One region of the Mesorhizobium cantuariense genome, then DNA from elsewhere that is predicted to be linked to it. Evidence: predicted binding sites of a transcription regulator. Region 1 holds the regulator's gene; the other holds the start of a gene.

Region 1 (4,166 bases):
GTCCTTCAGAATTTTTTTCGAGCCTCGGAATAAATAAGTGACAGGGCGGGCCGCTTCTGCCAGTATTTGACCGCGTTGCCGGCAGCGTTCCAGGGGCAGGAAGAACCGCGGCGACCGGGAGGATGTGAAGAAACATGTCGGTCGGAATCCGCCACGACGATTTGCGCCGCCGCAACCGCGCGATGGTGATCGCAGCCGTGCGCCGCGCCGGACAACCGTCACGCACCGAGATCGCCGCGACCACGGGCCTCAGCCACTCGACCATATCGGCGATCTCCTCCGACCTGATCGGCGAAGGCATCCTGACCGAAAGCAAACCGAGCGAGGCCGGCTCGCTCAAACGCGGTCGGCCGCAGGTCGGCCTCAGCCTCAATCCGGAAGCGGCGGCGGTGATGACCGTCGTTCTGTCGCTGAATTTTCTCTCCGTTGCCGTCATCGACTATGCCGGCCAGGTGATCGCCGAGGAGCAGCGCAGGCTGGACACGCTGACGATGCCGCGCGAGGCGCTGATCGGCGAATGCACGGCAATCGTGCGGCGCCGCCTCGAAGACCCCGATCTTGACGTGCGCAGCATCGCCCGCATCGCTCTGGCGATCCAGGGCATCACCGACACCCATGCCCGCGCCATGCTGTGGTCGCCGATCACGCCTCACACCGACATCGCCTTCGCCGACATACTCGAAGACGAGTTCGGCATCCCCGCCACCATGGAAAACGACTGCAACATGATGGCTATAGCACTGCGCTGGCGCGACCCTGATCGCTACCGCGACGATTTCATCGCCATTCTTCTATCGCACGGCATCGGCATGGGCCTGGTGCTGAAGGGCGAGCTGTTCACCGGCACCCATTCCTCGGGCGGCGAGTTCGGCCACATGATCCACCGGCCGAACGGCGCGCTCTGCCGCTGCGGGCGGCGCGGCTGCGTCGAAGCCTATGCCGGCAACTACGCCATCTGGCGCAGCGCAAGGCAATTGGGTGAGGACGCAGAACCCGTCGCCGATGTCAGCGACGCCGACATGCGTGCCCTGGCCACCGCGGCCCGCGAAAGCGACGGACCCGAGCGCGAGGCCTATCGCAAGGCCGGCGAAGCGCTCGGCTACGGCCTCGGCAGCCTGTTCGCGCTGATCGATCCGGCGCCCGTAGCCATGGTCGGGGTCAGCGCCGCTGCCTTCGACTTGATCGAGCCGGCATTGCGCAAGGCGATTGCCCAGACCGCCGGCGGCCAGCACTCGAAATCGATTTCCTTCGACACCGAGCCGAACGAACTGCCGCTGATCCGCGAAGGCTGCGCCATGCGTGCGCTGACCTTCGTCGACCAGGAGATTTTCGCACCCGGCGCGCAAACAAGATCCGGCCTCGCCGGCAAGAACGTGGCGTGAATTCAAACGGGCGAGTTCAATCCTCACGGATCGCGTAGCCCGCTCCACGAATGGTGCGGATGACGTCGGGCATGCGGCCGTTGTTGACGGCCTTGCGCAGCCGGCCGACATGCACATCCACCGTGCGCTCGTCGATGTAGATCGTCTCGCCCCAGACATTGTCGAGCAGCTGGCTGCGCGAGAAGACGCGGCCGGGATGGCGCATCATGAATTCGAGCAGGCGGAACTCGGTCGGTCCAAGCCTGATCTCGCTCTTCTTGCGATAGACCCGGTGCGATTCACGGTCGAGCACGATATCGCCGACCTTCAGCACACTGGACAGCACCTCCGGCTTGGCGCGGCGCAGCAGCGCCTTGACCCTGGCCATGAATTCCGGTGTCGAGAACGGCTTGACCAGATAATCGTCGGCGCCGGTCGACAGACCGCGCACGCGGTCGCTCTCCTCGCCACGCGCGGTCAGCATGATGATCGGCAGCCGCTCGGTCTCGGGACGCATTCTTAGCCGACGACAGAGTTCGATACCGGAAACCGCAGGCACCATCCAGTCGAGCACCAGAAGGTCGGGAACGTTCTCCTGCAGCCGGATCTCGGCCTCGTCACCGCGCGTCACCACCTCGACCTGATAGCCTTCGGATTCGAGATTGTAGCGGAGCAGCACGCCTAGCGGCTCCTCATCCTCCACCACCATGATGCGTGGCGCGATCATCGACTGGTCATCCCTGTCATGCGGCCGGCGCGGACATTGCCGTCTCGTCCTGCTTCGGACGATTGGCGGGCAGCTGCGTGCCGGTCAAAACATAATAGGCATTTTCAGCGATGTTGGTCACGTGGTCGCCGATGCGCTCGAGGTTCTTGGCGCAGAACAACAGATGCGTGCAGGCAGTGATGTTGCGCGGGTCTTCCATCATGTAGGTCAGCAGTTCACGGAACACCGAGGTGTATTTGACGTCGATGCGCTCGTCGTTGTTTCTGAGCGTGGCAAGCGCTGCCGCGTCAGCGGCGGCATACTCGTCGATGACGCCCTGCACCTGGATCAGCACCAGCTGCGCCATCCCGTCGATCGAATGCGACAGGTCGCGCGGCGTGACGCTCAGGCCGACAGTGCCGACGCGTTTGGCAATGTTCTTGGCAAGGTCGCCGATGCGCTCGAGGTCGCCGGCCATGCGGATCGAACCGACCACCGCACGCAGGTCGTTGGCCATCGGCTGGCGCTTGGCGATCAGCGTGATGGCGCGATCGTCCAACTCGCGCTGGCGTGCATCCATGATGGCATCGTCGGAAACCACCCGCTGCGCCAGCGCATTGTCCGAATTGAGCAATGCCTTGGTCGAGCCACTGACCATCGAGCGGGCGAGATCGCCCATGTCGCGGATCAGCTGGCTGACCTGCTCCAGATCCTCATCGAAAGATGCGACGGTATGTTCACCCATGATCTTCGTCCCTCGTATGCTGAACTCAGCCGAACCGGCCGGTGATGTAGTCCTGGGTGCGCTTGTCGTCGGGGGTGGTGAACATCTTGTCGGTGGCTCCCTCCTCGACCAGATAGCCAAGATGGAACATCGCGGTGCGCTGCGACACGCGCGCCGCCTGCTGCATCGAGTGGGTGACGATGACGATCGTATAGTTCTGACGCAGTTCGTCGATCAGTTCCTCGACGCGAGCGGTGGCGATCGGGTCGAGCGCCGAACACGGCTCGTCCATCAGGATCACCTCGGGCGACACGGCGATGGCGCGCGCAATGCACAGACGCTGCTGCTGGCCACCGGAAAGGCCGGTGCCAGGTTCCTGCAAGCGGTCCTTGACCTCGTTCCAGATTGCCGCCTTCTTCAGGCTCGACTCGACGATCTGATCCATGTCGGCCTTGCGCTTGGCCAGTCCGTGGATGCGCGGGCCATAGGCGACGTTCTCGTAGATCGACTTGGGAAACGGATTGGGCTTCTGGAACACCATGCCGACGCGCGCCCTGAGCTCGACGACGTCGATGTTCTTGTCGTAGATATCCTCTTCGTCGAGCGTTATCTTGCCGATTACCCGCGCTGAATCGATGGTGTCGTTCATGCGGTTGAGGCAGCGCAGGAAGGTGGACTTGCCGCAGCCGGAGGGGCCGATCAGCGCGGTCACCTGATTGAGGCGGACGTCGAGATCGACGTCGAACAGCGCCTGCTTCTCGCCGTAGAACACGCCGACCTTGTCGCCGCGCATTTTGATCACTTCGTTCGACTTGGCGTTCACCTTGTCGCCCACTGCGTTTTCAAGGGACTGTTCGGTCATGATGTTCATACCAAAATGCCTTTTTTCTACCAGCGCCGCTCGAACCGACGCCGAAGCACGATCGCGGTGATGTTCATGGCCATGAGGAAGACGAGCAGGATGATGATGGCGCCGGACATGCGCTCGACGAAGGCGCGTTCGGCCTCGTTCGCCCACATATAGATCTGCACCGGCAGCGCGGTGGCCGGATCGAAAGGCGTCGTCGGAGGATCGGCGACGAAGGCGACCATGCCGATCAGCAGCAGCGGCGCGGTTTCGCCGAGCGCACGCGCAAGACCGATGATGGTGCCGGTGAGGATGCCGGGCGCGGCAAGCGGCAGGATGTGGTGGAACACCATCTGCATCTTGGAGGCGCCGAGACCAAGGGCTGCCGAGCGGATCGACGGCGGCACGGCGGCAAGTGCCGCGCGCGTCGCGATGATGATCGTCGGCAGCGTCATCAGCGTCAGCACCAGGCCGCCGACGAAAGCGGCGGAGCGCGGCATGCCTAGGAAATTGATAAACACCGCGAGG
Region 2 (4,166 bases), 420 kb from region 1:
ATCAGCCGCACCGTCATCTGTTCGCTGGCGCCGTTGATGTCGACCAGCCCGAAGAATTGCAGGCCGGCTGAGGGCGGCAGGTTCTGGCCTTGCTCGGCGCTCGGCGCCTTGATGAACTTCAGCTCCGGGCCGAACGTCATGTCGAAATCGTTGGGACCGAACGTGCCGGCGTGGATCGGGCCTGAGACGAATTCCCAGAACGGGTTGAACTCCTGGAACTGCGCCTTGTCCGGGTTGTAGTAGTGCGCGGCCGTGTAATGCACGTCGGCGGTCAGCCAGACGGTGTTGCTGATGCCGGCATTCTTGATGAAGCGCAGCAGGTCGGCAATCTCGAGCTCGCGCCCTTTTGGCAGACCATTATCGCCATTGCTGACCGCTTCGGCGCCGACCTTCTTGGTACCATCGTCCCAGACGACGAGGCCAAGCGGCATGTCGGCGGCGATGATTTTCCAGGTCGCCTTCGAATTCGCCAGTTCGCGCTTCAGCCATTTCGTCTGCTGTTCGCCCAGGATGCGCGATTGTGGCGCCATCTCATCCTGCATATCGGGACCGTTGGGTCCGCGATAGGAACGCATGTCGAGGAAGAACACGTCGAGCAGAGGCCCGTAGGCAATCTTGCGATAGACGCGGCCGGGCTCGGACGGTTCGTAGCGGATCGTCGTCATTTCATGGAAGGCGCGTGCCGCACGGGCCGCCAGCACGTGGATGGATTTCTCCGTGTAGCGATTGTCGGCGCTGAGGTCCTTCGAATCCGACCAGTTGTTCAGCACTTCGTGGTCGTCCCACTGGTAGAAGGTCGGGCAGATGGCGCTGAGGCCGAGCACGTTCCTGTCCATCATGTTGTATTTCCACTGGTCCCGGTATTCGTCCAGCGTCTCGGCGACCTTGCGCTTGCCGTCGATCAGCACGACGTTCTTCCACTTGCCGCCGCCCGGCAGGTCGACCTCGTCCTTCATGGCGCCGTCGGCATAGATGGTGTCACCCGAATGCAGGAAGAAGTCGGGCGTGTGCTTGCCGATCGTGGCGTAGGTCTTCATGCCGGTCTCGTCGATGCCCCAGCCCTGGCCGGCGGTGTCGCCCGACCAGGCAAAGCGGATGTCGCGTTTCGAGGCCGGCGCCGTCCTGAAGCGGCCGGTGATCGGCTCGGAAACGGCGTTGATGTCGGCGAGATCGGCTGATGTCATGCGGTAGAAGATGTCCTGATCGGAAGCGAGGTCGGTGAGCAGCCGCTTGACCGTGTAGTCGCTGGCCGGCGAGGTATCGAGCGGCGCCAGGCGTGTCGCATTGGCGAAATTCTCCGTCGACGACACCTCGAACATGACGCGCGACGGGCGGTCGGTGCGCGTCCACACCATGCCGCTGGTTGCGTCGACATCGCCTGACTGGACGCCATGGGTGAAGGCCGGCCGCTGGTTGGCGCGCGAATAGTAGGGCAGCGCCAGGCTCGAAACGCCGGCCAGGCCAACGGCGCTGGCGGAGGTGACGAAGGCGCGGCGGGTCATCGAGAGCTTGTTCATGGCTGTCTCCTGGATGGCTTGAACGGTGCCACCAAGGTCCAGCGTCAATGTTTCAGGCACATCTCGGGATGATGAAGTTTTGATAACAATGAACAGATGATCTCCCCCCTCGAGGGGGAGATGGCCGGCAGGCCAGAGGGGGTCGGTCCGACGGGGCTCGGCCCTTTGTCGCAGACGCAGGAGGTCGGCGTTCCACGTGAGACGACCCCCTCTGTCGCCTTCGGCGACATCTCCCCCTCAAGGGCATATGCGCTAAGATAGGTGTTGCAGTGGGGAATCGGTTGTGATTCTACGCTGCGATGACTCACGAATCGCTTGTAGATGACGGCTGGGCCGAGACGATTGAGCTCCTCGGCGGTGAAGAGTTGATTGCAGGGAGTGCCCGCGAGACGAAGGCGTTTCTGCGGCCGCGGGGCGTCAGGTCGGCTACTGATCTGTTGCGCCTGACACTGGCTTACTGCCTTGGCAAGGTGGGCATGCGGGGCGTCGTGGCCTGGGCGGCGGCAAGCGGGATCGCCGACATCTCGGACGTGGCGTTGCTCGGCCGGCTGCGCAATGCAGGGCCGTGGCTGCAGCAGTTGATCGGGCACCTTTTGAAGCGCGAGGAGGAAGGCTTGCCTAAGGGCCGGCTGATCCGCATCCTCGATGCGACATCGGTTGCCAAGGCGGGTGTGCATGAGAAGAAGAACAATGGCCTTTGGCGTATGCACTGCGCCTTCGATCTTGAGCGCGAGCAGTTCGATTTCCTCGAGATCACCGACCAGAGCGAGGCCGAGCTGATCGACCGCGTGCCGGTGGTGCCGGGCGAGATCCGCATCGGCGACCGCGCCTATCTGCAGGCCGAGCGGATCGCAAAGGTCATGGCGCAAGACGGCGACGTTGTCGTGCGCGCGCCGTGGAAGAATGTGCGATGGCTCGACGCCAACGGCAAGGCGTTCGATCTCATCGGCCACCTGAAGAGCTGCCGGGAGGAGGTCATCGAAACGCCTGTCTGGCTGGGCCTCAAGAAGGGCGAGCCCCTGAAGATGCGCCTGATCGCCTTGCGCAAATCCGAGGCTGCGACACAAGAAGCGCGGCGCAAAATCAACAAGGAAGCCAAGGCCAAGGGCAAGCAGGTTCAACCGGAGACGCTGATTGCCGCCGGCTTTGTCATCCTTGTGACCTCGCTTGACCAGGAGGAGTTTCCCTCCGGCACAGTTCTCAAGCTCTATCGCATGCGCTGGCGCATCGAGCTCGCCTTCAAGCGTCTGAAGAGCCTGATCGGACTGCGCGCGCCTCCAGCCAAAGACCCAAGGATCGCAAAGCCTTGGATTCTTGCCCACTTCCTCATCGCGCTTGTGACCGAACCCCTTTCGCAGGAGTTGGGTGTCTCTCCCCCTTGAGCGACGGGCGCCCGCTGCTGTGGCGCGCCACCCGCCAGATCGTCGCCTCTCTGATCGCAGCGATCTTTGCTCAACCTCCCTTGGCAGCCCTGCGCCAAAATCTCCATGCCTTGCGACATCGATGGCGTGAGCCACCACGAAAGCGCAAATTTCAGTCCATGCCGAAGCTATCTTAGCGCATATGCCCTCAAGGGGGGGAGATTAGCGCTCCGCCGCTGCGCCTAAGCCGCCTGCGGCTCCGGCTCAAATGCCGGCTTGCTTGTGTTGATCAGCAGCGAGATACAGGCGGCGGCGATGGCAGTCATGCCGGCAATCAGGAAGGCCAGCTCATAATTGCCCTGCAGCTCACGCATGGTGCCGCCGAAGGCTGCGGCAGTGGCCGCACCGATCTGGTGGCCGGCGACGATCCAGCCGAACACGATCGGCCCGCTGCGATCGCCGAACGCCTCATTGGCGAGCCTCAGCGTCGGCGGCACGGTGGCGATCCAGTCGAGGCCGTAGAGCACGGCGAAGATGATCAGGCTGGTCGCCGAGAAGCCGGAATAGGGCAGATAGATCAGCGACAGGCCACGGATGCCGTAATAGACGCCGAGCAGCTTGCGCGGGTCGTAGCGGTCGGTGAGCCAGCCCGACAGTGTCGTGCCGATCAGGTCGAAAATGCCCATCATCGACAGCAGCCCGGCGGCCTGCACCTCGCCGATGCCCATGTCGCCGCAGAAGGCGATCAGATGCGTGCCGACCAGCCCGTTGGTGGTGAAGCCGCAGACGAAGAAGGTGGCGAACAGGTACCAGAACACCCTTGTGCCGGCGGCGCGGCGCAGCGTGTTGAGCGTATGCGCGAGGAAATTGCCTTGCGACGCGGGCGATGTCGGCGGCACGTCGTCCGCCTCGGCGCCATAGCGCACCATGCCGATCGATGCCGGACGCTCCGGCACCAGCAGCCAGACCAGCGGTATCAGAGCCGCGGTGGCGATCGCCACCGCAATGACGACCGGTTGCCAGCCACCCGACTGCGCCAACGCGGCGATCAGCGGCAGGAACACCAGCATGCCGGAGGCGCTGGAGGCCGACATCAATCCCATGACAAGGCCGCGATTGGTCTTGAACCAGCGATTGACGATGGTGGCGCCGAGCACGCTGGCGACAGCGCCGGAACCGATGCCCGAGAACACGCCCCAGGTGATGAAAAGATGCCAGGGCTTGGTCATCAGCAGGCTGAGCGCGGTCGAACCCGACATCACCACCAGCGAGGCCAGCAGCGTGCGAC

Evidence for each region. Region 1 encodes PhoB, which activates phosphate uptake and scavenging genes when phosphate is short. Its sites were predicted from a motif close to TGTCATNNANCTGTCAT; they were not measured.
Region 2: ACFOJ9_RS31705 (alkaline phosphatase D family protein) is a predicted target of PhoB. The motif match lies at 1,589-1,605, and genes of this name have one in related genera.

Annotation. Positions count from the first base shown of each region.
Region 1 covers NZ_JBHRVD010000001.1:6,049,087-6,053,252, forward strand. The annotation lists gene ACFOJ9_RS29515 (ROK family protein) at 135-1,382, shown strand; gene phoB (phosphate regulon transcriptional regulator PhoB) at 1,399-2,088, opposite strand; gene phoU (phosphate signaling complex protein PhoU) at 2,105-2,812, opposite strand; gene pstB (phosphate ABC transporter ATP-binding protein PstB) at 2,838-3,662, opposite strand; gene pstA (phosphate ABC transporter permease PstA) at 3,680-4,166, opposite strand, start outside.
Region 2 covers NZ_JBHRVD010000001.1:6,472,950-6,477,115, forward strand. The annotation lists gene ACFOJ9_RS31705 (alkaline phosphatase D family protein) at 1-1,517, opposite strand, end outside; gene ACFOJ9_RS31710 (transposase) at 1,817-2,899, shown strand; gene ACFOJ9_RS31715 (MFS transporter) at 3,121-4,166, opposite strand, start outside.